DNA from 3 places in the Shewanella oneidensis MR-1 genome. Region 3 is predicted to be linked to each of the others. Evidence: predicted binding sites of a transcription regulator. Region 3 holds the regulator's gene; each other region holds the start of a gene.
The links. The regulator MetJ, encoded in region 3, represses methionine synthesis genes. The targets are predictions, from matches to a motif close to TAGACGTCTAGACGTCTA.
Positions count from the first base shown of each region.

Region 1: the regulator MetJ is predicted to act here: its motif matches at 3,473-3,490, upstream of metK (methionine adenosyltransferase).
Region 2: the regulator MetJ is predicted to act here: its motif matches at 2,543-2,560, upstream of metE (5-methyltetrahydropteroyltriglutamate--homocysteine S-methyltransferase).

Region 1 covers NC_004347.2:955,709-966,729, forward strand. Annotated here, with positions in the region: gene SO_RS04350 (hypothetical protein) at 188-529, shown strand; gene SO_RS04355 (sensor domain-containing diguanylate cyclase) at 904-1,857, shown strand; gene metK (methionine adenosyltransferase) at 2,279-3,430, opposite strand; gene tkt (transketolase) at 3,908-5,902, shown strand; gene epd (erythrose-4-phosphate dehydrogenase) at 6,031-7,047, shown strand; gene SO_RS04375 (phosphoglycerate kinase) at 7,181-8,356, shown strand; gene fba (class II fructose-bisphosphate aldolase) at 8,544-9,611, shown strand; gene SO_RS04385 (DUF481 domain-containing protein) at 9,749-10,486, shown strand; gene nhaD (sodium:proton antiporter NhaD) at 10,727-11,021, shown strand, end outside.
Region 2 covers NC_004347.2:822,679-833,699, reverse strand. Annotated here, with positions in the region: gene SO_RS03855 (IS1595-like element ISSod11 family transposase) at 1-15, opposite strand, end outside; gene metE (5-methyltetrahydropteroyltriglutamate--homocysteine S-methyltransferase) at 151-2,433, opposite strand; gene SO_RS03845 (LysR family transcriptional regulator) at 2,633-3,538, shown strand; gene SO_RS03840 (HDOD domain-containing protein) at 3,595-4,323, opposite strand; gene SO_RS03835 (TonB-dependent receptor) at 4,584-6,545, opposite strand; cobalamin riboswitch at 6,655-6,884, opposite strand; gene SO_RS03830 (RCC1 domain-containing protein) at 7,019-8,461, opposite strand; gene SO_RS03825 (hypothetical protein) at 8,465-9,811, opposite strand; gene rihA (pyrimidine-specific ribonucleoside hydrolase RihA) at 10,015-10,971, shown strand; gene rbsK (ribokinase) at 10,992-11,021, shown strand, end outside.
Region 3 covers NC_004347.2:4,204,229-4,215,249, reverse strand. Annotated here, with positions in the region: gene SO_RS18860 (4Fe-4S dicluster domain-containing protein) at 1-361, shown strand, start outside; gene nrfD (NrfD/PsrC family molybdoenzyme membrane anchor subunit) at 364-1,308, shown strand; gene SO_RS18850 (sulfite exporter TauE/SafE family protein) at 1,460-2,203, opposite strand; gene metJ (met regulon transcriptional regulator MetJ) at 2,300-2,614, opposite strand; gene metB (cystathionine gamma-synthase) at 2,836-3,999, shown strand; gene SO_RS18835 (bifunctional aspartate kinase/homoserine dehydrogenase II) at 4,011-6,404, shown strand; gene metF (methylenetetrahydrofolate reductase) at 6,641-7,534, shown strand; gene SO_RS18825 (methyl-accepting chemotaxis protein) at 7,583-9,487, opposite strand; gene slyA (transcriptional regulator SlyA) at 9,707-10,180, shown strand; gene SO_RS18815 (HlyD family secretion protein) at 10,189-11,021, shown strand, end outside.

The DNA.
Region 1 (11,021 bases), 1.7 Mb from region 3:
TCGATTTTGCTTTTTATAAACGGATGCTAACGTAATTTGCTGGCCTCTCGGTTAAGGTATTTACAGCAACATTGAAGCCCAGTTTTGTAAATGAAGCTGTAAGTGAAGTCACTCTTGTCTAAGGGGGCTGTTCTGTACTAAGGCCATGCTTAGTCCGCAAGTAAAGCATGTTATTTAAAGGAAAATAATGATTAACACCCTAGTCAATAAGCTGCTAATAACCTATGGCAAGGCTAATTTATCCGCTTGGGACAATCTGCGAGTGTTGTTATCCGAATGCGCATCGCAACAATTTCAAGCCAAGGGATTTGAGGTCGATTGTGGCGATAGTCGCAGCCACTATTGGGTTCAACTCGATGATTGTTGGCTCGATTGTGGCAGGACAAATGCCTACAATGCCGACATCATTCGCGTGGCCGATGATGACATTCGGCGCGCGAAGATTATCGGTTTACAGGAGTGTGCCTTGTTATCTTCTGCTCAGATAAATCTGCTGTGTATGCAAAACGCCCATTTTGATCATTGCTAAGGGGTAAGTGTTTACCCAATATCCATTGCAGTAACTAAATTCATTTAAGTGTACTGTCATGTTACTTGGCTCGTGGAATTGTTCATCTAGCTAATTGATTAATAATAAACAATTTTTCTGAGTAAATCTTATTGGCCATAGCACGCTAACTTAACGCCTATTTAGCGATGGGCCATTTCTTCAACCTCGAAGATTAAAACCTTCCTCGAACTATGCGTCGGCAATTGACCTTTTCATGGGGTTATCTTGCGCATGTAATTGCTTACTTCTTTGAAGGTATGTGTGGCCTTGGCTAACTTGGAGTTAGCTGCTTTACTTAATCCGATTATCTATGGATAGAGTATTTTACCTTTAGCTGCAGGATGGATGCTGCCATGGCAAATGATGATTGGAGTGATGGCTCGTACTTTGTAGAGCATGCAAAACTACTCGCTGCCCTATTAGATTCATTGGAGGACCAAATTTCAGTCATTGACCGGAATGGTGTCATTCAATTTACCAATCTTTCATGGAATCGGTTTGCTGAACAAAATGGCATGCCGAAGGGCCACAACTGGATAGGGACTAATTATATCAATGTTTGTGCAAGCTCTGATGAGCCGCTTGCCCTGACGGCAATGGAGGGCATTCGTCGTGTCATTCAACATGACCAAGAGCGGTTTTATATGGAATATCCCTGCCACAGTCCTGATATCTGTCGATATTTTATGATGCGAGTTGTCGCGGTTAAGGGGCTCGTGCCTGAGTTTTATGCCATTTCCCATGTCAATATTACTGAGCGTAAGTTGCTAGAGTTAGAAATCGCAGATCTTTCGGAGCATGATCCATTAACTGGATTAGCCAATCGCCGCTTATTTACCCGTTTTTTGCACAATGAGTGGCGTCGAAGTCAGCGAGAACAAACGCCGCTTTCCCTCATCATGCTGGATTTGGATAACTTCAAAACCTGTAATGATCATCTTGGTCATCAGGTGGGGGACGATTCACTGCAGATGGTGGGACGAATATTGAAGTCTTTTTGTCAGCGTCCTGCAGATTTGCCTTGTCGGTTTGGAGGAGATGAGTTTGTGTTAATCCTAGGGAATACTGATAGAGAAAATGCACAGCATATTGCAGGAGAGATTTGTCGGGCGATTAAAACGTTGGATTTTGTTATTCAGGATGATATTCGATTGAGTGCGAGTATTGGTGTCGCAACGCTCTATGCCAATCTTGGCGAGTCAGAAACTCAGTTGCTTACTGCCGCTGATGCCGCATTATATGTCGCTAAACGATCGGGTAAAAATTGTTTCCATGGAGTGCATAGTGAGCCTAGTTTTACGGAGTAATTTGGGCTGACTGCGTGCTCACTCACTAGGGCGTGTTGACGTTTCAGGGTTATTTTTGCAGCAATTTGGCTGGCTTTTATGCAAGGCAAAGTCCGTGCTGTGTAGTTATTCTACATAAACGGACGATAACGCGGCAGAAAAGCCAGCCAAATGCTGCCCGAAGGGTTCGTCTGGCAAGCCCTTGCTCTTTGTCACTCGTCATTTGAGTAGAATAACTACACATCATTCCTCGTTTCGCGAGCACGAACTTGCCAGAACGAACAAAATCTAATCTCGAAACGTCAACACGCCCTAGAGTATTAGGTTAAAGTGCGATGGTTGCGGCATAGTTCGAAACGCGAGACGCCGTGGATTGAATATAGAGCATAAAAAAACCGCCTAACGGCGGTTTTTATGCTTAAGTTTACAAGCTTAGTGCAGTTTACAGAGCTGCATCAGCGCGTAGTGCTTCGGCTTTATCGGTTGCTTCCCATGGGAATTCACTACGGCCAAAGTGACCATAAGCGGCGGTCGCTTGGTAAATTGGACGCGCTAAGTTCAACATTTCAGTTAGGCCATATGGGCGTAGGTCGAAGTGTTGACGTACTAGCTTGATTAAGACTTCTTCAGATACTTTACCGGTACCGAAAGTCTCAACACTGATAGAAGTCGGTTCAGCCACACCAATAGCATAAGATACTTGGATCTCACAGCGATCAGCTAAGCCAGCAGCAACGATGTTTTTCGCCACATAACGCGCAGCGTAAGCAGCACTACGGTCAACTTTAGATGGGTCTTTACCCGAGAAAGCTCCACCACCGTGACGCGCCATACCACCGTAGGTGTCTACGATGATCTTACGACCGGTTAAACCACAGTCACCCATTGGACCACCGATAACGAAACGGCCAGTTGGGTTGATGAAGTATTTAGTATCCTTGTTCAGCCATTGTGCTGGCAGAACTGGCTTGATGATGGTTTCCATCACGCCTTCAATCAAATCCGCTTGAGCGATATCAGGGCTGTGCTGGGTAGACAATACGATCGCATCGATACCAACAATCTTGTTGTCTTCGTAGGCGAAGGTAACTTGGCTTTTCGCATCTGGGCGTAACCATGGTAGGGTGCCGTTTTTACGCACTTCTGATTGGCGCTTCACTAATGCGTGGGCATAAGTGATAGGCGCTGGCATCAGAATGTCAGTTTCGTTGCTGGCATAACCAAACATTAAACCTTGGTCGCCGGCACCTTGTTCTTTTGGATCGGCGCGGTCAACACCTTGGTTGATGTCTGGAGACTGTTTACCAATAGCGTTTAATACTGCGCAAGAATCGGCATCAAAGCCCATATCTGAATGGATATAACCAATTTCACGAACCGTTTTACGGGTCAGCTCTTCAATATCAACCCAGGCAGAGGTGGTCACTTCGCCACCTACTAATACCATGCCAGTTTTGACATACGTTTCGCACGCAACGCGTGCTTTAGGATCTTGAGCCAGAATCGCGTCTAGCACAGCATCAGAAATCTGATCTGCAATTTTATCGGGATGACCTTCTGAGACCGACTCAGAAGTAAACAAGTGCTTTGCCATAGTAGGAAAATCTCGTTGTTAGCAATCAAACGTGTAGAAGCATCTACATCTAGACGGCTATTTTAGTGGAATTTCATCGCCATGACACCCCCAAAGCTAAATATTTCTGTACTTAGTGAGGTAAATCTCAGCTTTAAAATTTGAACTAAAAAGCATTTTTTTAATTTAACTGATTGAAAATAATTAATTAAAAGTGTTTTAAATCCATCTGATTCCGCTGAGAATGCGCGGCGGCATTTCCTCTTTTCCACCGCGACGAGCTTTGGGGAAAATCGTACAGAGTATTGTCATAGCGGCATAAAGTACGAAGCCTTAGCTTGAATAGTTCATCCTTAAGCCATTTTTTATCGTAAAAAGTCCTATTGGGGATGGCCAGGCAAGATTGTGATGAATTTTCGTTTGCGTCGCTTCGCTATGTAGGGGAAAATATGCATCCAAATTGCCCGCTAGACCCCCACAAATTAAGCAGGAGAGAGCATGTCTTCCCGTAAAGTACTCGCCAACGCAATCCGTGCGTTAAGTATGGATGCAGTTCAAAAAGCAAACTCAGGCCACCCTGGCGCCCCAATGGGCATGGCAGATATTGCTGAAGTGCTGTGGAATGATTTCCTTAAGCACAACCCGAACAATCCGAAATGGGTAGATAGAGATCGCTTTATCCTCTCTAACGGTCACGGCTCTATGCTGATCTACTCTTTATTACACCTCACTGGCTACGATCTGCCAATGGATGAACTGAAGCAATTCCGTCAGTTACATTCTAAAACCCCAGGTCACCCAGAATATGGTTACACCCCAGGTGTTGAAACCACAACGGGTCCATTAGGTGCGGGGATCAGCAACGCTGTGGGTATGGCGATTGCAGAAAAAACCTTAGCGGCACAGTTTAACCGTGAAGGTCACGAGATTGTTGACCACTACACTTACTGCTTCCTCGGCGATGGTTGCTTGATGGAAGGTATTTCCCACGAAGCTTGTTCTCTGGCAGGTACCTTAGGCTTAGGCAAACTGATCGCATTTTGGGATGACAACGGCATCTCTATCGACGGCCATGTTGAAGGCTGGTTTACTGATGACACGCCAAAACGTTTCGAATCATATGGCTGGCACGTAATTGCTAACGTCGATGGTCACGACAGCGATGCGATTCGCGCGGCTATTGAAGCGGCAAAAGCCGTGACCGACAAACCAACCATGATCTGCTGCAAAACCATTATCGGTTTTGGTTCGCCAAACAAATCTGGCAGCCACGATTGCCACGGCGCACCATTAGGTGATGCGGAAATCGCCGCTGCCCGTGAATTCTTAGGCTGGCCACATGCGCCATTCGAAATCCCTGCCGACGTATACGCAGGTTGGGATGCCAAAGACGCGGGAGCTGCCCGTGAAGCCGCATGGAACGACAAGTTTGCCGCTTATGCTGCTGCTTACCCAGAATTAGCTGCTGAATACGAGCGTCGCGTTCTGAAAGGTGAATTACCAGCCGATTTCGAAGCTAAAGCCCAAGCCTTTATCCAAGAATGCCAAGCCAAAGGCGAAGGTATTGCGAGCCGTAAAGCGTCACAAAACGCGATTGCAGCTTTCGGTGCGATTCTACCTGAACTGTTAGGCGGCAGTGCTGACTTAGCAGGTTCTAACCTGACCTTGTGGGCAGGTTCTAAAGGGATTCAAGATGATCCAGCGGGTAACTACGTGTACTACGGTGTGCGTGAGTTTGGTATGAGTGGCATCATGAACGGTGTGTCTCTGCACGGTGGTTTCATCAACTACGGCGCGACTTTCATGATGTTTATGGAATACGCACGTAACGCTGTACGTATGTCTGCACTGATGGGTATTCAAAACATCTTCGTTTACACCCATGACTCTATCGGTCAAGGTGAAGACGGCCAACTCACCAACCCGTTTGAGCAATTAGCTAACTTGCGTATGACGCCAAACATGGCGGTATGGCGCCCCTGTGATGCGGCAGAAACCGCAGTTGCGTGGAAAGCAGCAATTGAACGTCGTCATGCTCCTACATCACTGATCTTCAGCCGTCAAAACCTGAAGGCTCAAGCACGTACTGCTGAGCAATTAGCCAATGTGGCAAAAGGCGCTTACGTACTGCAAGATTGTGCAGCTACGCCTGAGTACATCCTGATCGCTACCGGTAGCGAAGTACAATTAGCGATGGAAGCAGCTGCGACTCTGACTGAACAAGGCAAGCAAGTGCGTGTGGTTTCTATGCCATCAAACACTGAGTTTGATAAGCAAGATGCAGCGTACAAAGAATCTGTACTGCCAAAAGCCGTGACTAAGCGTATCGCTATTGAAGCGGCCCATACTGACTTCTGGTACAAGTATGTTGGTTTCGAAGGCACGGTTGTGGGCATGACCACCTTCGGTGAGTCTGCGCCAGGCAACGTGCTACTGAAGCACTTCGGTTTCACCGTTGAAAATGTGCTGAACGCTGCAAAATCACTAGGCTAATTGTTTAGGTGATGGGATTACCGACAAAAGGTTAAACTTTTGAAAGGTTAATCTGTATAATGCGGCCTGCAATCGTTTGCAGGCCGTTTTTGTATATGCAGTATTGTTAAGAGGAAATAAAGACCTCAATGATCCGAGTCGCAATCAATGGTTATGGTCGTATTGGCCGCTCAATCCTTCGCGCTTTATATGAGTCAGGAAAACGCCAGCAAATCCAAATTGTCGCAATCAATGAGTTGGCTAAGCCTGAAGCCATTATTCATCTGACCCAGTACGATACTACCCACGGGCGGTTTCAGCCCAGAGTCAAATTAGTCGATGGGCAGATGCAGATCGGCGACGATACCATCAAGATTTTTCACGAGCCGGATCCGGCAAAACTTCCTTGGCGTGAGCTGGATATTGATATCGTTTATGAAGCCACTGGCGCCATTTTAGATCGCCAAAGCTGCGAAGCACATATCCACGCGGGTGCCAAACAAGTCTTAATTAGTCATCCTTCATCGGCCGATGTCGACGGCACTATCGTTTACGGTGTGAACCACGATCTATTGCGCGCCGAGCATACCGTGGTCTCTAATGCCTCATGTACCACCAACTGTATCGTGCCTGTGATTGATGTACTCGATAAACACTTTGGCGTGAAAAGTGGCGCGATTACCACCATCCATTCAGCGATGAACGATCAGCAAGTGATTGATGCCTATCATGATGACTTACGCCGCACCCGAGCGGCTGGGCAGTCGATTATTCCCGTTGATACTAAACTTGCCCGCGGTATTGAGCGGATTTTGCCGCACATGAAGGACAAATTTGAGGCGATTTCGGTGCGTGTTCCCACGATCAACGTAACAGCTATCGATCTTTCGGTAACATTAGATAAAACAGTGGATATTGCGACCGTCAATCAAGTGTTAGAATTGGCCGCCAATGGACGATTTAACGGCATCTTAGGCTATACTGACGAGCCGCTGGTATCCTGTGATTTTAACCATGATCCGCGCTCCAGTATTGTCGATGGCACCCAGACTCGAGTCAGCGCTGGGCAGTTAGTCAAATTGCTGCTGTGGTGCGATAACGAGTGGGGCTTTGCCAATCGCATGTTAGATACCAGTTTGGCGATGATTGCAGCTAAACAAAGCTGAAGATAAGAATTGATACCAATGGGTTAAACTGTGGGTCGCCAATTCGACGGGATGTCGAGTGCCGAATCGCTATCTACACTAACCGATTGATGAAAAACCAGTTTGTTTTTTGATTATAAAAGGAAGCGTTACCATGGCAATTATCAATATGTCAGATTTAGATCTCCAAGGTAAGCGAGTGCTTATTCGTGAAGATCTCAATGTGCCTGTCAGCAATGGCGTCGTCACCAGTGATGCGCGCCTTAGAGCCTCTCTCCCCACTATCGAGTTAGCCCTTGCCAAAGGCGCGGCGGTAATGGTGATGTCTCACTTGGGTCGTCCAACCGAAGGTGAGTACAACAGCGAATTTTCCATGCAACCTGTGGTCGATTACTTGGCCAAAGCCCTGTCTTGTCCTGTGCGCTTAGCGACCGACTACTTAGACGGCGTTGAAGTGGCTGTAGGTGAAGTGGTGGTGTTTGAAAACGTTCGCTTCAATAAAGGCGAGAAGAAAAACGACGAAGCGTTATCTAAGAAGATGGCAGCGTTATGTGATGTGTATGTGATGGATGCTTTCGGCACGGCTCACCGCGCAGAAGCCTCAACGAATGGCGTTGGTTTATACGCGCCAATTGCTTGTGCTGGTCCATTACTGGCGCAAGAGTTAGATGCTTTAGGTAAGGCGTTAGATAATCCAGCGCGTCCATTAGTGGCAATCGTTGGTGGCTCTAAAGTGTCGACTAAGCTCACCGTATTAGAAAGCTTATCAGGCATTGTGGATCAATTAGTGGTTGGTGGTGGTATCGCTAACACCTTTATCGCTGCGGCGGGCCACAACGTGGGTAAATCCTTATACGAAGCGGATTTAATTGATGAAGCTAAGCGCTTAGTGGCGAACGCGCAAAGCCGCGGTGGCGATATTCCCGTACCTACCGATGTGGTTGTGGCGGGTGAGTTTAGCCCAACGGCAGCTGCTACCTTAAAAGCAGTGAGTGATGTTGGCGATAGCGATATGATTTTCGACATCGGCCCCGACAGTGCCGAAGCGTTAGCGAAAATCATTGAGTCTGCTGGCACTATCGTATGGAACGGCCCAGTTGGTGTGTTCGAGTTTGACCAATTCGGTGAAGGCACTAAGCGCATCGCTCACGCGATTGCGGATTCCAAAGCCTTCTCTATCGCTGGCGGTGGTGACACCTTGGCGGCGGTCGATAAATACGGTATCGCCGATAAAGTTTCTTATATCTCTACGGGCGGTGGCGCTTTCCTCGAGTTCCTCGAAGGTAAAGAGTTACCTGCTGTAGCTATGCTAAAAAAACGTGGTGCTTAACATTTAGTTAGGTATTGCGCCATCGCGGCACTGCGCCGCGATGGCACGAAAAAATGATAAAAAAATTATAAAAAAACCGCTCATTCTCTAAAGGGATTTAAACATCACTAGAGCGATTGAGCATAAAAATCCATCCAAACGATAGCGACCTCGGTGACGGAACTCACCCTATTATTGGAGTTAAAAAATGGCGTTAATTTCCCTACGACAACTACTCGATCACGCGGCAGAACATGGATACGGTGTGCCAGCGTTCAACGTAAATAACCTTGAGCAAATGCGCGCCATCATGCAGGCCGCAGAAGCCACTGATAGCCCTGTTATCGTGCAAGCCTCTGCGGGTGCGCGTAAATATGCCCGTCCTCAGTTCTTAAAATACCTGATGACCGCAGCGCTTGAGCAGTATCCCGATATCCCAGTCTGTATTCACCAAGACCACGGTACTGACCCTGATATCTGTCAGCGTTCAATTCAACTTGGTATGTCCTCAGTGATGATGGACGGATCATTAATGGCCGATGGTAAAACCCCTGCGTCTTACGAGTACAACGTTGATGTCACTCGTAGAACCGTTGCATTCGCCCACGCCTGTGGTGTGTCTGTAGAGGGTGAAATCGGTTGTTTAGGTAGCTTAGAAACCGGTACTGCCGGTGAAGAAGACGGTGTGGGCGCAGAAGGCGTATTAAGCCACGACCAACTGCTGACCAGCCCAGAAGAAGCCGCCCGCTTTGTTGCCGATACCCATGTTGACGCGCTGGCGATTGCGATTGGTACCAGCCACGGTGCATACAAGTTCAGTCGTAAACCGACGGGTGATGTACTGCGTATCGACCGTATCAAAGAAATCCATGCCCGCATTCCTAACACTCATTTAGTGATGCATGGTTCATCTTCAGTGCCACAAGAATGGCTTAAGATCATCAACCAATACGGTGGTCAAATTCCTGAAACTTACGGCGTGCCATTAGAAGAAATCGTTGAAGGTATCAAACACGGCGTGCGTAAAGTGAACATCGATACCGACCTGCGTTTAGCCTCTACCGGCGCGGTACGTAAATACTTGGCAGAACACCCAAGCGAGTTCGACCCACGTAAGTTCCTGAAAGCCTCTATGGAAGCGATGGCAGACATCTGTACTGTTCGTTACGAAGCCTTCGGTTGTGCGGGTCAGGCTTCTAAGATTAAGCCTTTGTCTTTACAAGCAATGTACAAAGCTTACCAATCAGGTGCCTTAGATCCTAAGATCAATCTGTAAGCCTTAAATCACTTTTCAGAGCCCGCTAATCAGCGGGCTTTTTTATGCAAAAAAATCGATGAATTTTTATTTTTCAATCGTAAATGTTAGAATTACGCAGATTTTTAGGGGATTAAACGGAACAGGAACGGATATACATGAAGAAAGTACTGACCGCGGCACTATTGATGACGGCGCCATTTATGGCGAATGCGGGAGCTGATTTTGTTAAAGGTGATAAGACATTTGCAGGCGAAGCCGAGCTAGGTGCTACCTTAACCACAGGCAATACTGACACCTCATCTTACAAAGGTCGCTTAAACTTCAAACACGAATTAGGTGACTGGGAAAACCAATATCTTTTAGAAGGTTTATATAAAGAAGATACGGGTGCTGTGACCGCTAAGCGTTATTTAGCCGGTGCGCAGGGCAACTATAAGATGAATGACCGCAGTTATTGGTTTGCCAATGCTAATTACGAAGTTGATCCCTTTACCGGTTATGACTACACCCTATCGGGTGCAACGGGTTATGGTCATAGACTCTTGGACACCAGCAAGACTTTCTTAGATGTTGAAATCGGTCCCGGTTATATCTATCAACGCCTTGATTCAGAACAGGCCCTGCTAGAAGGCACTGATTCCAATGACAGCGTTGTTGCCCACGGCGTGATTAACTTCGAAACTGAAATTACTGAAACCTCGAAATTCCAGCAACGTTTTGTGGCCGACTATGGTGAAAAATTAGACGCGCGCTCGGAAACTTCACTCACAGCCAATATTATTGGTGCCTTGGCGATGAAGTTTGCCATTATCGTACGTTATAACAGTGAGCCACTGGACGATAAAAAGAGCACCGATACCGAAACGAATATGACTTTGCTCTACTCGTTCTAATCAATGTGATTGCTATCAACATAAAAGCACCGAAAGGTGCTTTTTTATTGGCTATTTTTAGACTAACTTGAAATAAAGTTAGTAAAGTCTTTATTAGGTTTATCTGTAGTTATACAAAAATTAATGTTTTAAGAGCCTTTCGTTATCAGGAAATGCATAGAAAGTTGCGTTTTGTCAAAATTTACAGAACACGACCTATGGTAATTTGCGAACTAATTTCCCTTGCAGAGATCAACTTTGATGAAATTACAGCGGTGGTTTAGAAACAGTGGCGTGGCGTTGTTAAGCCTATGCTGCGTGGCAATATTGAGCGGATTCTCACCCGCAGTTTGGGCGATGACCGAAGGAGGTGAACGGCTCGATTTAACCGCTGCAACAGTGGGTTATATTGCCGTGTGTGTTTTTGTTCTCGCCTATTTATTGGTGATGGCTGAAGAGACGCTGCATCTGCGTAAATCCAAACCTGTGTTGGTCGCAGCAGGCATTATTTGGGGCATGATAGGTTTTGTGTATGTGCAAAATGGTATGTCAGAGG
Region 2 (11,021 bases), 1.6 Mb from region 3:
CGATGAAGTTTTCATTACTACATATTGACACTGGTGGCGCTAAATGGATAGCCCTTATAAACAACCAATAGCAAAACAGGGATACCTAAAGTATCCCTGTTTTTTTACGCTATGCCAAAGAGGCATTTATTGCACAGATATCACAAGCACTTAGCCGAGGCGGCGACGCAGTTCGCGGGTCGCATCCACCATGTTCTTCAGTGCGGGTTCTACCTCATCCCAAGTGCGGGTCTTAAGGCCGCAATCGGGGTTAACCCACAGTTGGCGCACTGGCACTTTTTGCGCCGCTTTTTCGATAAGGTGCACCATAGCCTCAACACTTGGGGTATTGGGCGAGTGGATATCGTAAACGCCAGGGCCAATTTCATTTGGATATTCAAAATCTTCAAAGGCGTTGAGTAGCTCCATGCGTGAGCGCGAAGTCTCGATAGTGATGACGTCAGCATCCATGGCGGCAATTGCGGCAATCGTGTCGTTAAACTCGCTGTAGCACATATGAGTGTGGATTTGGGTTTCATCCACCACACCTGCCGCACTCAGTTTAAAGGCATTGACCGCCCAATCTAAGTAAGCCTGCCACTCACTTTGTTTTAATGGCAGACCTTCGCGGAAGGCTGGCTCATCAATTTGAATAATGCCAATGCCCGCATGTTGTAAATCCACCACTTCATCACGAATTGCCAGCGCCAATTGGGTGGCAATGGTATCGCGGCTGATATCTTCACGGGCGAACGACCAATGTAGAATCGTCACAGGGCCCGTTAACATACCTTTGACAGGTTTGTCCGTCAGGCTTTGGGCAAATACAGCCCAATCAACCGTCATGGCTTTCGGGCGGCTCACATCACCATAAATCAATGGCGGCTTCACGCAGCGAGAACCATAACTCTGTACCCAGCCATTTTTGGTAAAGCCCACACCTTCGAGCTGCTCGCCGAAGTATTCCACCATGTCATTACGCTCGGCCTCACCGTGTACCAGCACATCGATACCGAGTTTGAGTTGGCGGTCGATAGTATCGCGAGTCACTTGCTGCAACTGCTCGGTATATTGGGCATCGCTTAACTCACCTTTGCGCCAGCGACTGCGTAAACCACGGATTGCCGGTGTTTGTGGGAATGAGCCAATCGTGGTCGTTGGCAGCAATGGCAAACGATACTTGCGCTGCTGCACCGCTTGGCGCTCAGTAAATTCGCTCACACGCTCATAGTCGGCTGGGGTCAGCGCAGCAACACGGGCGATTACTTTAGCATCCGCCGCCTGCGCCTTGGCCTCACGGCGGGCCAAACAGGTGTTAACTATCTCTTTGGCCGCGACAGACTCAGGGGCCTGCAACAATTGGCGCACATTAGCCAGTTCCAGCAGCTTTTGCTTAGCAAACGCAAGCTGCTGACGTAGCGTCGGCGCGAGCGTTGTCTCCACCTCTAAATCCACAGGGCTGTGCAGCAATGAACAGGAGGTGCCAATCCATAGGCGCGATCCGTCTTGTGAGCATAAGTCTCTGGCAACGCTGCCGATACGCTCGACAATCAGGTCAACTTCAGCCGCCCACACGTTACGGCCATTAACTACGCCAACTGACAAAATTTGATCTGGTCTTAAGGCATTAGCAAACAAAGCTAATTGCTCAGGGGCAGTCACTAAATCTAGGTGCAGACCCGCCACTGGCAGCGCGGAAACCAGCGCCTGATGATGGCTAATGCTGCCATAGTAGCTGGTGAGTAAAATCTTTACTTGAGCCGTTTTAAGCGCTTGATAAGATTCGCTAATCGCCGCTTGCCACTCGTGAGTTAATTCGAGCGCGAGGATTGGTTCTTCAAGTTGAACCCAAGTCACTCCCTGCGCAGCAAAACGCGCAAGAATCTCAGCATAAGCTTTTAAAAGATTTGGCAATAAACTGAGTTTATCAAAATCCTGACCCACGGTTTTGGCCAGATACAAGTAACTCACAGGGCCTAACAATACGGGCTTGGCTTTATAACCCAGCGCCTGGGCCTCGGCCACTTCATCAAAAAACTGCTCATAGGCGATAGAGAACACTTGGTCTTGCTTAAGCTCTGGCACTAAGTAGTGATAGTTGGTGTTGAAATACTTAGTCATTTCCGAGGCTGGCGCATCGGTGCCGGTTGGTGCACGGCCACGGGCAACACGGAATAAGGTATCAAGATCGATTGCGCCCTCGCCGCGGTGACGATCTGGAATAGCGTTTAAGGTCGCACTCAGGGTTAATACTTGATCGTAAAAGGCAAAATCCCCTACTGGCACTTGCTCAATCCCCGCTGCCACTTGCCATTGCCAATGGGTACGACGTAACTCCCTGGCCACCTCATGCAGTTCAGCTTGGGTGCTCTCACCGCGCCAGTATTTTTCGAGGGCAAACTTCAGTTCACGACGACGCCCGATACGGGGAAAACCAAGACTGTTTAATTGCATACCATATCTTCCTTTATCTGAGATAAGCCTATTCGGCACTAACACCCACCGGATTGTGTTTCCTAAACATTTTTTCGCATTTAAGCTTGGATAAATCACAATGGGCGTCTGGACGTCTAGAAGTTTATTGTGATAGTCTCTACGCCAGCAACCGAATTGATTTCAAGCGCAACATGAGCGAAATTCACTTGGAGTGATCATGATCGAACTAAGACATCTGCGAACCTTAATGGCACTGAAAGAGAGTGGCAGCTTGGCGGGCGCAGCCAAAAAACGTTTTGTCACCCAATCGGCGCTCTCCCATCAAATTAAGGAGTTAGAGCAACGAATTAACTCGCCCATTTTTGTGCGTAAGAGCAAACCCCTCTCCTTCACTCAGGAAGGCGCTCGCCTGTTACACCTCGCAGAAGAGATCCTCCCTAAGGTGTTGGAGACGGAAACCGATCTCAAAAATGGATTGGAGACCGATACTAATCAGCTAAGGGTTGGGATTGAATGCCACAGCTGTTTTCGCTGGTTAATGCCAGTGATGGAGCAATTTAGGCAAGATCATCCTCAAGCCGAGTTAGATCTCTCAAGCCGTCATCTATTCGACTCGCTCAATGCCCTAGAAATGGGCGAACTGGATATAGTGCTCACCTCAGATCCCGTGCCAGGGCACTCGCTAGCCTATCAGCATTTGTTTGATTTTGAAGTGAAGTTAGTAGTTGCTAAGGATCATCCCTTAGCGAAAGAAGCCTATGTTACGCCTAAGCAATTGTCGCGTTTACCGATAATCAGTTATCCGGTGCCACTGGCGCGTTTAGATATTTACCGCCACTTTTTAGAACCCGCGGGCATAGAAGCTGGCGAGCAAAAAACCTGTGATTTGACCATGATGTTACTGCAACGCATCGCCTGTAAGGACGGTATCGCCGCCCTGCCCAATTGGTCTATTAATGAAGGACATGGTTTAAGCCTCGCCGCGGTAAAACTAGGCCAAGAGGGGTTAAAGCGCCCACTATTTGGTGCCTATCGTCGCCACAGTGCCAACTCGGCGTTAGTGCAAAATTGGCTGCAATTAGTGGCAAGCGAAGGCTTAACTCGCCAGCAGAAATCTAACTAAGATTTTGAAAGTAAAACAAAGCCTGCTATTGCAGGCTTTGTTTTTATAAGCAGTTCTTAGAGCGGATTAAGCAATAAACCGCGCATTGACAATACTCGGCGCAGAACTAACCCAGATGAGTTCGGGTTGCGGGTCTGGCGCAGATTATGGGCGATCATAAACTCTTGGCGCAGATCTTGGTCGAGATCTAAGGCTTCAAAGGCTTCGATGGTTAATGTTTGTTGCTGATTATCAATCAATGACTTAATCACACTTAACGGGAAAGATTGCTCAGAGCTCGCATTCAAATAGGCAAAAGCGGTTAAAGCAATAATTTGCCCGAATACGCTAAACAGCGCCAAGGTTTGTACTTCATCAGGGTCGACATCGACATCCGGCATATCGACCAAGCTGTCGACCGCATCAGTTGCAATATTTTCCGTGAGTTTCCAATAACCTTGCACCAGCTTCTTATAGGGTTGAGGTAATTCATCGAGGCGCTCTTTCAGATAGAACGCAAAGGCGTAACGGTAAATATTGACTTGACCTAAACGAATTAAGGCGTCTTTTAAGGAACGAGACTTGGGGCTGACCACGCCAGAAGCCTGCGCTGAATTACTGCGCATCAACATATGGGCCGCTAACGCGGGATCGCTCGAAATAATATCGATCACATTACGAATATCGCCTTCAGCAAGAATGGCCTTTTTAAGTGGAATTAAGATCCCACGGCGGCCAATTACTTGCTCTTCATTCGCTATGATGGCTCTCACTTGAGTAAAAACCTGTTGCTCAAGATCTGTCATAGGACACTTTACACCTGTTATTAGCTATAAGATGATTCGAATACCGCTCACATCATACCCAAACCACAAAGAATTTCAGCACTAAGTCGTATAATAATTGTATCAACCGTATAGGTGATCTGCTCTGCTGTATAAGCAACGATTTAGCCTATCTTACACCCGTAGAGAGGATTTTTCTCTGCATCAAACAACAGAAATAACAAAGCCAGACTGAGTCTGGCTTTAAAATGCGCTAAATCACTTAATTGTTAGGATTCAGCTTAGAAGCGGTAACCTACCGTCAAGCGAATATCACGGCCTCGGCCTGAGTAATAGCCGTCACCCCAGTTGCCACCATAATAACCTGAGCTAACATAGTCTTTATCAAACAGGTTATCGATACGTAAGCTCGCAAGCCAAGCATCACGGCTATAGTTAAGGGCAAGATTACCAAGCACATAGCTAGCAAGTTTTTCGCCTTGGTTAGCATTATCGCCTTCGACGAAACGCTCGCCCGTGTAAATCGCCTCTGCAAACAGTTGGATATGCTCCGCAACATCCATACTGACATAACCGCGCCCGGAGTGCTCCGCCACCCAAGACAATTTCTTGCCATCATTCAATCCATCGGTAAATTCGGCATCGATATAGTTATATTCCAGCCCTAATTGTAATGCTTGAGTCACCTGCCAATCCCAATCGGCACTCGCGCCATAACGGCGTGAGGCATCGGCATTAACGTTTGCACCTTGAAAACTACCACCAACAGGTTTTTCCGCACTTGGGTCAAAGACAATTTCATCTTCTAAATCGAGGCGGTATAAGCTCACGCGCAGACTTTGGCTGGCAACTGTCCAATCCCAACCCGCCTCATAGGAGCGGCCAGTCTGTGGCTTTAAGCCAAACACATCTTTCGGGGTGTAAGCTTGCTCATCGACCTTGGCGAAACGGAAGTTCTCATCGCCACGCAGGTAGAATCTGTGCTCGGCGCTCGGGCGATAGTTTAGGCCAAACTCGAATGCGGTGGCATCTTCATCTAAATCGATACCATTTGGATAGACATTGCCATCGACTAACTCGTCAGTCACCCGCGCATAACGTCCGCCTACCACATAACTTAAGGTATGGCTTAATGGCACAGTGGCTTGTAGATAAGCACTTTGCATGTCCTGCACATTGCTACGTGCCATAGAATCGTAATCGGCCTTACCACGGCTGATATCTAAGCCTGTCACTAGGTTTAGCTCGCCTTGGCGTGTACTGTAGTTGGCTAAAGCTTTGGGGCTAAACATCAACAGCGAGCGGGTGTTATGGCTACCCGCGCCCCAATTGACGGAGCTGACTAAGGTATCGCTGTAATCCAAATCCGCCGCTAACGCCCAGTTTTGGTTAAGCTGATGCTGATAACCGCTGCGCGCCGCAGTGGTCATCTCATGGACATATTCGCTTTTATTGGAAGACTGACGTGGATCGAACTTGAATTGATCGACCGTCAATGAGCCAGGATTTTCACGATCATCATCGTAATAGCTGGTTTCGACAAAGAAAGAATCCGTCGCCGTTTTATATTGAATGCGACCCAGAATAGACCCTGTTTCGTTTGCATTATGCTGACGATAGTTGTCACCTTGGTTGTAACTACCGCTCAAGAAATAGCGCCAATCCTTGTTGATTGCGCCAGACACGTCGCCACGACCTTCGTAAGTATTAAAGCTACCGCCGGATAATTGCACGCTGCCGCCAGTATTCTCAGGCGACTTAGTCACAATGTTAATCACCCCGCCCACGGCTTGATCGCCATAGAGCACGCCCGCACTGCCCGATAATATTTCGACGCGCTCAACCAGATTTAAGGGAATCGCATTTAAGCTAGGCGCGGCAATATCGATGTTATTTAGGCGGCGACCATCGAGTAAAATTAAGGTGTTGTTTACCGCTGTGCTGGCGCTAAAACCACGCATAGCAAAGCTAGTACCAATATTGTTATCCGAAATTTGAATACCACTTTGGCCGCGTAAGACGTCGGTCAAATTAGTCGCGCCACTCATTTCAATCGCTGCTGCATCAATCACATTCACATTGGCGGCAATATTTAACGGGGTCTTATCAGAGCGGCCTATCACGACAAGATGCTCATCGACTTTAGCTGTGCTGGTATCGTCAGCCGCCATAACGGGCGCGATAATTGAAAAACTGCAAAGGCTGCCGATCAGCAGCGCGATTTTTGTTGGATGTGTTCCCATTTTACCTTTAACTCCTGCAAGGAAAACGGGGCATTGGCGCCACGATATCGTTGATTCAGTAGAAAATACTGATAGTCACTATCGCATTTTGAGATCTGCCCACCGAAATCTCAAAAACACCTTTAGGGCCGGTCTCCGGACTTAGGCTATAATCCATCTCACTAGAGATAAACGCGAAACTGACCTTTGCACACTGCGATTTACGGGTTCATCGTGAACACCTATCGAATGCGGCCGTCTCTCACCTTTTACCGTTGCGGGGGCAGTGCCAGAATTTCACTGGCTTCCCGATTATCTCGCGACGCTATCATCGCAAGCACCACAGAAGGTTGACTCAAAATTAGGTTCAAAGGGCGTAAAACCTGTTAACGCCCAACAAGGCTCAGGTCATATCTGACCTGAGCGCGCGCATTATAGACGTCTATACGGATGAAAGTCCATTAATCTCAAGTGAGCGAAAAAACTCACATAAGTTAGAAAACACCATCCCAATTTTTTGCCGCAGGTTTTGGTCTGTCTGTGCTCAAAATCGCCTGACGTTGTTCAGGGGTTTCGCATTGGGCAGCGGGGGTAAAATCCAGCGATTTAATCACTAACGAGTCAGCAGGTTGCACTGTCGACTTGTCGAACATGGGAAAATTCATCGACCAAGAGACCAACTCCCCCTTTTCACTAATGCCAACATAACCGTCATTTGCGCCATTTAACCAAGTGAGGCGCGGAATACGTGCCATTAACTTTTCCACATTATCACGGTTGGCGCGATAACCAACGGGCACCACTTTGCCATCGGGACGCGTAAACACAAAGGAGGCTGGCCCTCGAGTAATAACACTCCCTTCCTGCCAATATTTATCAAGAATCTCTTGAGCATCGTGAAACCCAAACATATAAGCGTAATCAGTATCGTCGGCCACAATTTGCGGCACAGCCTTATCCCTCAGTAATAAAAAACCTGAGCCAATACTGATAATCTCTTTTACCCCTGTGATATCGGTTTTTTTAATCCAATCGACACCACAGTTAATACCATCGCCCCAAAAATGCGCATCCCCCGTAGGGCTTAAAATCGCAAAGGCACAATTGTTTGCCGTCATACTCACCACATCTTTTAAGGCGCTGCGAATCGAGTAAGCATCACTGCGCCAACCCCAACTCACCACAGTGCCGTCCTTTTTCAAGGCAGCATAGGTGTGTTGAAAATATTCGATCTTCGCTACATCCGTAAGCTGCGGGAGTAACTTTTTCATATTGGTCGACTCTTCAACCTGCCCCCAAATCACAGCACTGCCCTCTTTTTTGAGGGCGACAAAACTGCGCCCTCTGGCAAAGATATCGACCACATCAACTAATTGATCCTGCACATGTAAGCTATTGCCACCGTAGGGGCCATAACCCCAAGTATGCACCTTGCCATTGGCATCTAGCGCGGCAATGGCCTCTTGATTGGCGAACAACTTGGTAATATTGGTCATGCGGTTTTGCAGGGCTTTGTCGAGGCTATATTTCCCCGCATTGCCCCAGTACACCACAGTGCCATCTTGACGTAGCGCGGCAAACCCGTCCTTAACTGGGACGATTTGCTTGACTTGTTTAAGCTGCTCCGTCACCTCGCGGCTATCACCGCCAGCATAACTGTCGCCCCAAGTGATCACCTCACCGGATTGAGTTAACGCCGCAAAGGCCGAACTGTTGGTGACCACAGTCTCGACTGCGGGTAAATCACAGGGAATATGGCGATACTGTGGACTCGGATTCTCCTTAAATTGGAGCAGTTTGCCGTTATCAAACTGCAACAAGGCTTCCTTATCATTTTCGAATACGGTTAAAGGTTTCGGCTGACTACAAGCCGTTAATTGTAGGGCGATTAAGGCAGCTACCAATGCCAAAGGGCGAGGAATTGAATAAGACTGCATAACTTATTTCCTTGTCGTTGCTGAAAACGTGAGTTGTTGAATATGTTGCGCTACGTTATCCGATAATGACTCGATTATCGGCCTCAATGCGCGCTGAAAACCATGACTCGTATCTAACCGAGACAATAGTGCTTGTGCATGTTTATCAATGACCTGCGCGCTATCAAGGCTGAGGGTTTGCAGCGCCATCATCTGGCCAAATGCCGCCAAGATGAGCGCTTGCACAGGGCTAACACTTTGCTCTGGCGCGCTACGCGCATCATCGAGCACCCATTTAACTAACCAGAGTAAATATTCGATACGGGCTGCAAGGTCGACAGTGCATTGCTTTTCATCTTCCAAACCAAAACTAAGCTCCTTGGCATAACAAAGTGCCTCCAATGCCTTTAGCTTTTCTGCCGATAATGTCAGCGCCAAAGGGAGCAGATGAGTGCGAGTCATCAGCACAAAGGTTGCTAATGTTCTTGCCGATAAAGCTTGATTGCTACGGGCTAACATCGCGAGAGCCAAGTCGTGAAACCCTAATGAACTCAAGCGATAAAAGCTAATCATTTCAATTTTTTCACCGATTTTTTCACCGATTGATTCCAGATACTTTTTGTTTGGTACATGTTCCATTTGGATAAATAATTCAACAAAACGCGGGTATAACTCAGGGCAATGGCCAATATGGTCGGCCGCTTCCCATACCAGAATGTTAGCGGCGGGATGGCACCTGTAGGTTTCAAGCAAATTGATAATTCCAACGTAATCTTGCTGATCCCCCAAATACTTGAGTATTGGGATATAACGAGACTCTGCCCAACAAATTCTTAAAGGAGTCGAACAGAAATAGCCCACCAGCAAACCCAATAATAAGCCAGCAGTACCAAAGCCAAAGTCCGACTTGGCGAGATCGCGCGTTAATTTAAGGTCAGCACTTGCACGAGTTGGTGAATCAGGAAGGTAGCTCACAGCACTTTGCGCATAGTTGGGCACTAATGCCCCCGGCGTATCACCCTGCGGCGGGACTAATTGATAGGTCGCACGGCAATCAACACCATCAAGCTCCCACTGACGAATCACTTCGCCCTCGGCGGTTTGATATTCAACCAAACACACCAATCTTTGGCGAGAAATACCGTTCGAACCTCGTTCACTCCGATACTCTGTCTCAATCACTCGGCCAATGGCAACATCGCCACGCACTTCAAGCTGATTGACCAAATGCCACTTTTGCCATCCTTCAGTGATAAAAAAGCCAGCAAGACTTAAGATTAAAATAGGGGGTAAGGTAAAAAATAGTACCTCGAGCCACCCCCAACCTCGCGAGGGTACACTAAAGGTTAACTTACTGCGATTAATCAACACGCCAAAACGTCCTTATCATTTCATGATGCTTAAGCATTAAATGAACTTTGTTTGTACCTACAAAGCGGCGCAATTGTAGCAGCTTATTGATAGAAATCAGAAAAAGCTCACAGTTTATTGTAAAGACACCATCACACTCATCACCCACCCGCTTGGACATGCTATTCTAAGCCCCCATCACCGCTGTTTAAAGGAGTAACAGTATGACTTGCCCTATTATTCTGGATTGCGATCCCGGCCATGACGACGCCATTGCGCTCATTTTAGCGCTAGCCCATCCTGATCTCGTTCCACTCGCCGTCACCACCAGCGCCGGTAACCAAACGCCAGATAAAACCCTCAATAATGCCTTGCGGATCTTAACCTTATTAAATCGCAGTGATATTCCTGTCGCGGGCGGCGCCGCCAAACCATTAGCCCGTGATTTAATTATTGCCGATAATGTCCACGGCGAAACCGGACTCGACGGCCCTGCATTGCCTAATCCAAGTTTTAGTCCTCAAGCCATTACCGCAGTTGAATTAATGGCGCAGCAAATTCGCAAAAGTCATCAGCCAGTAACCTTAATTCCCACAGGGCCGCTGACTAACATCGCCCTTTTACTCGCGAGTCATAGCGAGTTACACGATAAAATTGAACGCATTGTGCTGATGGGCGGCGCAGCCGGCGTCGGCAATTGGACGCCTGCCGCCGAGTTTAATATTTTTGTCGACCCAGAAGCCGCCGATATTGTGTTTAAATCCGGTATTCCCATAACCATGTGCGGCCTTGATGTAACCCATCAAGCGCAGATCATGGACGAAGATATCGAACGTATTCGGGCAATTCCCAACCCTGTGGCTAAATGCGTCGCCGAATTACTGGATTTCTTTATGATTTACCATAGGGATCCTAAATGGGGATTTGTTGGCGCGCCGCTGCACGATCCATGTACTATTGCTTGGTTACTCAAACCTGAACTGTTTGATGCCCAAGACTGCTGGGTAGGAATCGAAACCCAAAGCGAGTTAACGCTGGGGATGACGGTCGTCGATCGCTATCAGCTTACGGGTAAGCCCGCCAATGCCACAGTGCTGTTTGGACTCAATAGACAAGGCTTTGTTGACTTGTTAGTTCACAGCTTAGCAGCCTACACTCCAACGTATCTCAACCGCAGATGACACATAAGGGTGAACCTTTCATGAGCCATATTCTCGTTATCGGCAGTGCC
Region 3 (11,021 bases):
GAAGGTGTGTCCAACGGGCGCGGCCTATGTGGGCGAAGATGGCATTGTCTCCATCCACGGCGACAAGTGTGTGGGTTGTATGTACTGCGTGGCGGCGTGCCCCTACAAAGTGCGTTTTATGAATCCCGAAACCAAAGTGGCTGACAAGTGTAACTTCTGTAAGGACACCCGCTTAGCCCGTGGTGAAGAGCCAGCCTGTGTGACTGTGTGTCCAACCGATGCCTTGGTGTTTGGCGATGCTAACGATCCACAAAGTGAAGTGGCCACACTGCTCAACACTAAGATCACTTACCAAGATAAGACCCATTTAGGCACTAAACCTAGGGTATATCGCGTTCCTACCAAAAGAGGGGGGATTTGATTATGAACAATACTTGGGGCGATATGGCGCAATATGATCCCGTCACTTGGCACTGGGTCATCGCCGTGTATCTGTTTATGGCGGGTTTATCCGCCGGAAGTTTGCTGATTGGTATCGGTTTGCGTTGGTTCAATCAAGAACAAACGCAAGTTGAGAGCAATATCCTCAAGGCCGCGGCAATTATTGGCCCTGTGGCCATCAGCTTAGGCTTGGCTTGTTTAGTGTTTGATTTAACTAAGCCTTTCCACTTCTGGTTGATTTTAATTAACTACAACTTCCAGTCAGTGATGGCGATTGGGGTATTAGCGCTGCTGGCTTACTCACCCTTGGCATTTGCCTACGCGATTTTAGTACTGCGTGACGATTTGCCAAAGTGGGGCTTAGGTTTCTTAGTGCCTATCGCTAAGCTGCTTATGCCCTTTAGAAAGCTGATTGAAGTGCTGTTGTTTGTCCTCGCCATTGGTGTGGGCGCTTACACTGGCTTCTTAATCTCGGCCATGAATGCCTATCCGATGCTAAACACTGCGGTATTGCCAGCACTGTTCTTGGTATCTGGTTTATCAGCGGGTGCGGCGGCCAATGCGGTGCTGGCACTGGTGATGTTCAAAACCGATAGTCACGACAAGACGTTAGCCAAAATGCATGGCTTAGAGCTACCAGTGATGGCAATCGAAATCATGTTCCTGTTTATGTTGTTCTGCGCCTTGTACTTTAAGGGCGGTGCGGCGGCTGCGGCGCTAGCATCACTCACCTCTGGCGTGTGGGCAAGCGTATTCTGGATTGGTGTCGTGGGGATTGGCTTTGGTGTGCCATTGCTGTTTATGCTGCTTCCCGCCGCGACTCGCCATACTAAGGGCGCAATGATTATGGTGGCCTGTGCCAGCTTAACCGGCGTGCTCGCGCTGAGACACTTTATTGTGTATGCGGGCCAAAGCTACTTAAACTAACGTATTGATGCTAGAACTAACGTATTGATGCTAGAGCAATAAGCATCACTTAAATGCGATTAAGTGATGCTCGAATGGATGAAAACTTGCATCCACACCAACAAAAAGCACCGTTAAACGGTGCTTTTTTATGGCAGCTATTTGCAGGGGATTATTGCGGTAATAACTCAATCACAGATTTGACCGTGAGCACTAAGGCGCTGATAGCGCAGAGGGCTAAGGTCGCCATTTTAGTTTTATGTTTATCAACACTGCCCACCAGTTTACCCGCCACGAGATAGCCTAACAATACCGAGGGCAATAGCATTAACGACAGCCAGAAGTGCTTGATTTCAAGTAGGCCCGTTATGCCAAGAATCGTCAAGGCAATGGCTGAACTAAAGATAAAGAAGGCCGATAGCGCCGCGCGAAACTGCGAAGCATCCTTACCCGCCAATAAAATCGCCATCGGTGGGCCACCAATGGCGGCAATATTGCCAAAGATCCCCGAGATAACGCCAGCCCCAAAGAGCGTGGTTTTGTTCACTGGTAAGCTAAATTTGTACAAACTGAGCACCACGGCAACCGTCACAATCGCGGCAATCGCCAGACCGAGAACTGGCTGCGGCGCAAACAGTAATAAGCTGGCACCGATAAAGCCACCGGGCACCCGACCTAGGAGCGCGTATTGCAAGCCATTGAATTCTAAATGGCCGCGTTCACGCAATAGGGTGAGTAGCGCGATGGAAAATCCCATCACAATCACGGGGGCGGGTACTAATTGGGGATCGACGATATACAGCAGCGGACTGGCGACCACGGCTAAGCCAAACCCAATCAGGCTCTGGGTGAGGGCACCTAAAAACACAATCACAGACGCGATGGCAAGCGTTTGTGGATCGATCAAGGAGAACATAGGATTCCATCAAAACAAAATAGGGATCGTTACTTTGCCGGATGGCATTAACGATCCCTAATAATTAGTTACGGCAGGGTTATGGACGCTTAAGCGTTATTCCATGTCTTCCCACTCGATCCCCATTTCGTCCATCAACCGCTTCGCTTCGGCGGGGATGCTGTCTGGGCACTCTTTCGACAGATCGGCATCATCAGGCAGAGGCTGGCCGGTGTAGGCATGCAAAAATGCTTCGCACAACAGTTCGCTATTGGTCGCATGGCGCAGGTTGTTGACCTGACGACGCGTACGTTCATCCGTGAGGACTTTTAGCACTTTGAGCGGAATAGACACAGTAATTTTCTTTACTTGTTCATTCTTCTTGCCATGTTCAGCATAGGGGCTGATGTATTCCCCATTCCATTCAGTCATTGACTCACCTGTTATAACGCTAAATTCGGGGCAGATTTTAAACCCTTACAGACTACAGTCAAATTATTGCTACTATTTCTGAGCGATTGCAAACAGATTTCTTTATGTTTAGACGTCTAAACGTCTTAACGCCTATTGACGATACCACTGGGCTTAGGTACATTTAGACGTCCAGACATCTCTTTGCGAACTTAGGAATTCCGATGACCGAAGGAAAATTAGTGACTGAGCGTCAATTAGCCACATTGGCAGTGCGTCAGGGTATCGAAAGCGATACTCAATATGGCGCCGTGGTGCCGCCAATTTACCTGTCGACGAATTACGCTTTCGATGGTCATAAAAATCCGCGCGAATTTGACTACAGTCGCTCCGGCAATCCGACTCGCAGTATTTTAGGCGATGCCTTAGCCAAGTTGGAAAAGGGCGCAACGGGTGTGGTGACTTGTACTGGTATGGCAGCCATTACCTTAGTGACCACTTTACTGGGCCCCGATGATTTACTGGTGGTGCCCCATGATTGTTACGGTGGCTCTTACCGTTTATTCACTAACTTGGCGAAAAAAGGCCAATTTAAATTGCTGGTGGTGGATCAAACCGACAACCAAGCGCTTGCGCAAGCCATCGCCCAGCAGCCTAAAATGGTGTGGATTGAAACCCCCTCTAACCCTTTGCTGCGAGTCGTCGATATTGAGGCTATCGCGAAGGCGAGCCATGGTGTGGGCGCGTTAGTGGTAGTGGACAACACTTTCCTGTCGCCGATTTTGCAGCAACCGCTATTGCTCGGCGCCGATATCGTTATCCACTCCACCACGAAATACATTAATGGCCATAGCGATGTGGTGGGCGGCGCGGTGATCGCCAAAGACCCCCAAATTGGTGAGACCTTACATTGGTGGTCAAATACCTTAGGCTTAACCGGTAGCGCGTTTGATAGTTATCAAACCCTGCGTGGCCTGCGTACTTTGGCCGTGCGCATTCGCGAGCACCAACGCAATGCTCAGCGTATTGTGGAGTTACTGAGTAACAGCCCTGTGGTCAGTAAAGTGTATTACCCAGGTCTTGCGGATCATCCTGGCCATGCCATTGCCGCCAAGCAACAAAAAGGCTTTGGCGCTATGCTGAGTTTTGAGCTTAAGGGCGGTGAGGCTGAAGTGGTCGCCTTTTTAGATGCGTTAAGTTTATTTAGCGTTGCCGAGAGTTTAGGTGGCGTTGAGAGTTTAGTGGCCGTGCCTGCGACCATGACCCACAGGGCGATGGAGCCGCAGGCGCGTTTTGAAGCTGGCATTAAAGACACCCTATTACGTTTGTCGGTTGGTATTGAAGATGCCGACGACTTAGTTGCAGATATTCAAGCAGGATTGGCCGCCGTAGCGGCTTGTCAGTAGAGGAATAATAGATGGCACGTTGTCACTTACATAAATTTGGTGGTTCCAGCTTAGCCGATGCCGATTGTTACCGCCGAGTCGCCCATATTCTGTTAACCCATGGCCACAGTGATGATCTGGTGGTGGTGTCTGCCGCGGGTAAAACCACTAACTTTTTATATAAGTTGTTGTCACTGCGCGACAGCAACCAATTATGGCAAGAAGAATTACAAGTCCTTATCAGCTATCAGCAAGGCTTGATTGAGCAGCTGTTATCTAACGAACAAGCGCGGGATTTACGTGAGCGTTTAACCACGGATAAAGCCCAGTTAATCAGTCTGTTATCTTTAGATGTACGTAATGATTATCAAATTAGCCATGTGGTGAGTTTTGGTGAGCGTTGGTCAGCACGGCTGATGGCAGCGCTGCTGCGCGAATCGGGTGTGGCCGCAAGCCATGTGGATGCCTGCTCGATTCTTGTGGCCGACGAGGCCGCCGTGCCGCAAATCCGTGTGCAAGAATCCCGCGCCAAAGTGCAAGCCTTACTGGCGGCCCACCCTAACGAGCGCTTAGTGATCACCGGTTTTATTTGTGCTAACGAGCGCGGCGATACCTTGCTGCTTGGCCGCAATGGCTCTGACTTTAGTGCCAGCTTAATTGCTAGCCTTGCCGACATTGAGCGTGTGACCATTTGGACCGACGTTGAAGGGGTATTTAACGCTGACCCGAATAAGATCAACGATGCGAAATTACTCAAGAGCATGTCCCTCGCCGAAGCCGACCGCTTGGCGCGTTTAGGCTCACCCGTGTTGCATTCACGCACTTTGCAGCCGCTGTTTAACACTGAGGTGAGCTTGGCTGTGCGCTCAAGCTACGCCTCCCACACCGACTTTACCCTGATTGCGCCGCACAGTTCCTCAGCGAGTGCGCCCGTGGTGACCAATCTAAATGCCGTGGTGTTATTTGGCTTTAAGATTGCGGGCGATGTGGCCAGTTTGCTTGATCAATTGGTGGAGGCGGGATTAACGCCACTGGCACATTGGGTATCGGCGCATCAACGACTCGAACTTGCCTATACCGCTGAAAACCAAAAACAAGTACAAAAGTTATTGGATGCGCAGGCCGAAGCCCTCGGCATTAGAGATCTGCAAATTAATACCGAACTCGGTTTAGTGGCGCTTGTGAGTGCCGATGCCGAGCATTATCGCCGCAGTTTTGCCCGCTTATTGAGCCGCGATGCTAAGCCCTTGTTCAGTGGTGATTTAAGTCTTGTGACCTTAGTGCCACAGTCGCAGGTTAATCTGCTGACCCAAAAAGTGCATCGCCGCTGCGCTGGCCCGCGCAAACGTATTGGGGTATTGCTGCTGGGTGTGGGCAATATTGGCGAGGCGTGGGTGAAGCTGTTTAAGTCAGTTTCTCCCTCGTTAAATCAAGAGCTTGAAGCGCAAGTCGAGTTAGTCGGTCTGGTCACTTCCAGTAAAGCCCTGATTAAGTCTAAGGGGGTGGATCTACAAAGCTGGCAGCAAGAATTCGATAACGAAGCAACACCTTGGCAGTATGAGCATCTATTTGAACAGTTAGAACAACTTAACTGTGATGAACTGATTGCATTAGATATCAGCGCCAGCGCCAGTTTAACTCTGCAATACCCAGAGTTTTTCGAGCGTGGCATCCATATGGTCAGCGCGAACAAACTGGCGGGTTCAGGCCCACTGCCGTTCTACCGCGAGCTGAAGGAACAACTCGGTTATCGCCGTTTATTCTGGCGCTATAACGCCAGTTGCGGCGCGGGCTTACCTATTCAGCACGCCTTAAACGATCTGCGTAACAGTGGCGATAGTGTTGAAGCTGTTGGCGGGATTTTCTCTGGCACTCTTTGCTGGTTGTTTGAGAAATACGATACCAGCAAACCCTTCTCGGAATTAGTGATTGAAGCGCGTGGTTTAGGGATTACCGAACCCGATCCTCGCGACGATCTTTCTGGCCGCGATATGCAGCGCAAGTTGCTGATTTTAGCCCGTGAAATCGGCCTAGAAATCGAGCTTGAGGATATTGAGCTGCGCTCCTTAGTGCCTGCTCATTTAGCGGATATTCCGCTGGAGCAATTCCTTGCCCGTATCGGTGAGCTGGATGATGAATTATTGCAGCAATATGGCGCAGCGGCGGAACAAAACAAGGTGCTGAGATATGTCGCTTCCTTGGATAATAGCGGCGCAGTCCTCAAAGCCGAGGTGGGATTACAGTGGATTGATGCGAGCCACCCCTACGCCAACCTCACGCCCGGAGACAATGTGTTTGTGATCCGCTCAGCCTTCTATCAAGGTAATCCTTTGATCATTCGTGGGCCGGGTGCGGGCCGTGAAGTGACGGCAGCAGCGGTACAATCGGATCTAACACAGATCTGCCGCGATCTTCTGCAAGAATAGATTTAAATTCAAAAGCTTAAAGGACTCATTTGAGTCCTTTTTTATTGTCTAGAATAAATAGACTCATCTATGGGGCAGAAATTACCACAAATGGGGATTTTTTGGCTTGACTTAACGGCCAGTTTCTCTAGTATATGGACATATAGACGTCCAAACGTCCATATGGGTTAAACTACTGCATTAATAGTCGTACCAGTCGCGATAAGTGTCGCACTCGGGCGGTTGAGGAAATACACATGGCTTTTCATCACGCACAACATTCGCATTCGCTAAACCAAAGTTTGTCTGAACTTAATGGCGATATTAATGTTTCTTTTGAGTTTTTCCCGCCATCAACCCCTGAAATGGAACAGATCCTGTGGAACTCTATCCGTCGTTTAGAGCCGCTAAACCCTAAATTTGTCTCAGTAACCTATGGGGCAAACTCGGGCGTTCGTGACCGCACCCACGGCGTGATTGAGCGTATTCAACAAGAGACTAACTTAGTCGCCGCGCCGCATTTAACCTTAGTTGATGCGAGTGATGAAGAGTTGTTAGAGCTGGCAAAGCATTACTGGAAATCGGGTATTCGCGACATAGTGGCGCTGCGTGGTGACTTACCTGCGGGTAGCCCAAAACCGACTCGCTTTGCGGTGGATTTAGTGCGCCTGCTGCGCTCTGTGGCTGACTTTGATATTTCGGTAGCCGCTTACCCAGAAGTGCACCCAGATGCGGCTAACGCTCAGGCGGATTTGATTAACCTCAAGCGTAAAATCGATGCTGGTGCGAGCCGCGCCATTACCCAGTTTTTCTTCGATGTGGAATCTTACCTGCGTTTTCGCGACCGCTGCGTTGCGGCGGGGATTGATGTCGAAATCGTTCCCGGCATTCTGCCCGTGACTAACTTTACCCAGTTAAAGCGTTTTGCGGGTATGACCAATGTGAGCTTACCAAGCTGGTTACATAAGCAGTTTGATGGCCTTGAAAATGATGCCGGAACCCGTCAGCTGGTGGGCGCTAACGTGGCGATTGATATGGTGAAAGTGTTGTCCCGCGAAGGGGTGAAGGATTTCCACTTTTACACTTTAAACCGTGCGGAATTGACCTATGCGATTTGCCATACCCTAGGGGTTCGTCCAAAGGCGGTATAACGTTAACAGCATAAAAAAACGCCGCTATTTAGCGGCGTTTTGTTTTGCTTAAATCCTAAACTGAGCGAGGAGTGTGGTTAAGCGCATCGACAGCTGTGCTAACTCGTCTCCCGCCCGCGCCGTTTGCACGGCACTCTCGGTGGCATTGATCGTAATATCATTAATATTATTGACGTTTTTATTGATTTCCGCCGACACAGCACATTGCTCGTTGGCGGCGCTAGCGATTTGAATGTTCATTTGGCTAATGGTGGACACTGCTTGGGTAATGGCTTCGAGCGCTTCACCCGCCTCGTGTACCAGCGAAACACAGTTTTGCGTGGTGGCGGTACTGGTATTCATGGTGCTGACGGTCGATTTGGCGCTATGTTGCAAGGCTTCAATCATTTGCTGAATTTCGCTGGTTGAAGCTTGAGTGCGGCTGGCGAGCGTACGTACTTCATCTGCCACCACCGCAAAACCGCGGCCTTGTTCACCCGCACGGGCAGCTTCAATGGCGGCATTGAGGGCGAGCAAATTGGTTTGATCGGCAATATTACGGATAACGACTAATACCGAGTCAATCTGCGCGGTATTGCGTTCAAGTTCGTTGATGGCTTTAGCTGCATGGGCTATTTCATCCGCCAGCAGACTAATGGTCGAAATGACCTTTTCAACCAGCAACTTACCATGTTCAGTTGACTCGCTGGCGTGGGTTGCAGCGTCAGCGGCATCAGTCGCATTGTGGGCAACTTCTTGTACTGTTGCCGCCATTTCATTCATCGCGGTGGCGACTTGTTCGGTCTCAAGGTGTTGCCGTTTCGCCATTTGCTGAGTTTCATTCGTAATGGCGGACATTTCTTCGGCCGATGTCGCCAGTAAGCTGGTGGAGTCAGAGACTTGAGCAACAGTCGCGTGGATCTTTTCTGCAAAACGGTTAAAGGCGAGTGCAAGCTGCGCGATTTCGTCTTTACTCTTCACTTCAATCCGGCGCGTTAAATCGCCTTCACCTTCGGCAATGTCATTGAGCGCATTGGTTGTTTCGGCAATCGGGCGGGTAATGCTCTTGGCGATAAACCAAGCAATGGCGGTGCCAATTAAGAAGGCAATAAAGCCTATCATGATGAGTTTAAAGCGAATATCGGACATAGCTTGTTCAGAGTGGCTTCTGTCCAGTGCAATATCCAGCACACCAAAGGTTTTGCCCGAGTAGTCTTGCATCCCATGGCGATATAGGGCGTAGCTCTTGCCGTCTAAATCGATGGTGCGAATCACTTCAGTACCTTGCATCACCTTGTTGAGTTCGCTTGAGGCGCTGGTGTCGGTGGTAAAGGTGCCACCAAAGGGGACAAAGTTACCGTCCTTAGGCAGCAAAAGGGTTATTTCTGCTTGGTAAGCATTTTTAAAGTTGTCGAAGAAGGGCTGGCCAAATGACATGCCAAACTCGACCGAACCCGTATGTTGCCCTTGGTAATTCATCGGCACGAGACCGCGGATGCCTAAGCCTTCAACCCCGTATTCTAAGCCGCTGAGTGGTTGTTTTTGGGTGTTGGTTTCGACAATGGTTTTACGGATCGCGGTGAGGTCATCGCCAAATTTTTCAGGGCGATGTAAGCGCAAAAATGAGGTGGCGGGCGGGGTGTGAAACTGAAATTGCTGCACCGCAAAATCTTGTTTAAGGCGCATAAATAGTGGTTGAGTGCGTTGTAAGAGGGCTTCACGGTCGCGCTCGGCAAAATTGCTTTGGATCTCAGGTGTGAGTGAGATTAAAGTTGCCATCGCCTGTGCTCTTTGTCCCGATGAGACGATATTCGCTACGGCGGTTTCGTATAGCTTATGTAATTCCCGTTGTTCAGACTCCCTTATTTGGCGACTGAATTCCGATAGCACCAGCGGCATGATAAAGCTCATCACCGCAAATAGCAGTAGGCTGATGCCTAACACTATCCGAGTGCTAATGTTTAAATTCTTCACAGTAAACCTCCCAGTATCCGTATGTCTGTCTGAATATCTTTTTGAATATTATAGAGATACCAGTTTTTATATTTGCGAGCGGGTGAACCTTTTTCAGTTGTTTTTCGGCTTTTTGCGGATTTCGTGGCAGCGTGCACAGATCTTTTGGGAGCAGAAAATATTTACTTAGCCTGCTAACTATGTATAATGCTTAGCAGGCTAAGTAAATGGATAAGCATCATGTATAAAGAACTCGAGCGGTTAAAGGAGTTATCCCTTGCGGAACACTTAGGCCGCCTGCACCGATTGTGGCGTACCGTGGCAGATGTTGAATTAGCCCCACTTGGGTTAACCCATCCTCGCTGGACCGCATTGTGGAAGTTATTGCGTCTGGGCGATAACGTGAGCCAAAAGGTGTTGGCGGATGCGCTGGAAATTGAATTGGCTTCTTTAATGCGCACCTTAGGGCAGTTAGAGGAACAAGGTTTAGTCGAGCGTCATTGTTGCACTAAAGACAAGCGCGCCAGAATCGTCTCGCTAACGCCCGCGGGAAAGGATGTATTAAAGCAAGTCGAAGCGCGGATTATCCGTGTGCGCGGTGAATTATTAGCGGGCATTAGCGCCACTGAGCTTGGCGAGTTTGAACGCATCATTAGCCTAATTAGTGAAAACGCCTTGGCCAAGTTGGCCAACAGCACAGATATTCTTGAGTGAGAAATAAGATGACACCGGATCAACAATTTGCCCGTTTGGTCAAAATCGCCATGCTCGGTTTTGTGGCCGTATTTGGCTATTTTATGTTTGCCGACACTATGATGCCATTAACCCCGCAGGCTATGGCCACCCGCGTAGTGACTAAGGTGACTCCGCAGATCAGCGGCAAGATCCAAAGCATTAATGTGAACAATAACCAAGTGGTCGCCAAAGGCGATTTACTGTTTCAAGTCGACCCAGCGCCCTTTGAATTAGCCGTATCGCATGCCAAATTGGCCCTAGAACAAGTGCGCCAAGATAATGCGGAGCTTGATGCTTCTCTTTTAGCCGCTAAGGCAGAAGTCAATGCGAGTGCGACGACTGCCCAGCAAAAACGCCGTGAGGCCAAACGTTTAGATGCACTTTATGTGACTCATGGGGTTTCGCAGCAACTGCGCGATCAAGCCGATAGTGATGCGGCCGCCGCCGAGGCGAATTTGTTAGCTGCGAATGCTCGCCTTGAAAAGCTTAAAGTGAGCCGTGGTTTCTATGGCGAAGATAACCTTAGAGTTCGCCAAGCGATGAATGCGTTAGCGCAAGCTGAGCTGAATCTGTCTTACACCCAAATCCGTGCCGACCAAGATGGGGTGGTGACCAACCTGCAACTTGAAGTGGGCAGTTTTGCCGCTGTGGGCCAACCACTACTCGCTTTAGTTTCTGATAAATTGGATATTATTGCCGATTTTCGCGAAAAAACCTTACGGGGTGTGAATGCCGCTTATCCCGCATTAATCGCCTTCGATGGTGAGCCGGGCCGCTTGTATCACGCCCAAGTGAGTAGTGTCGATGCAGGGGTGAGTGC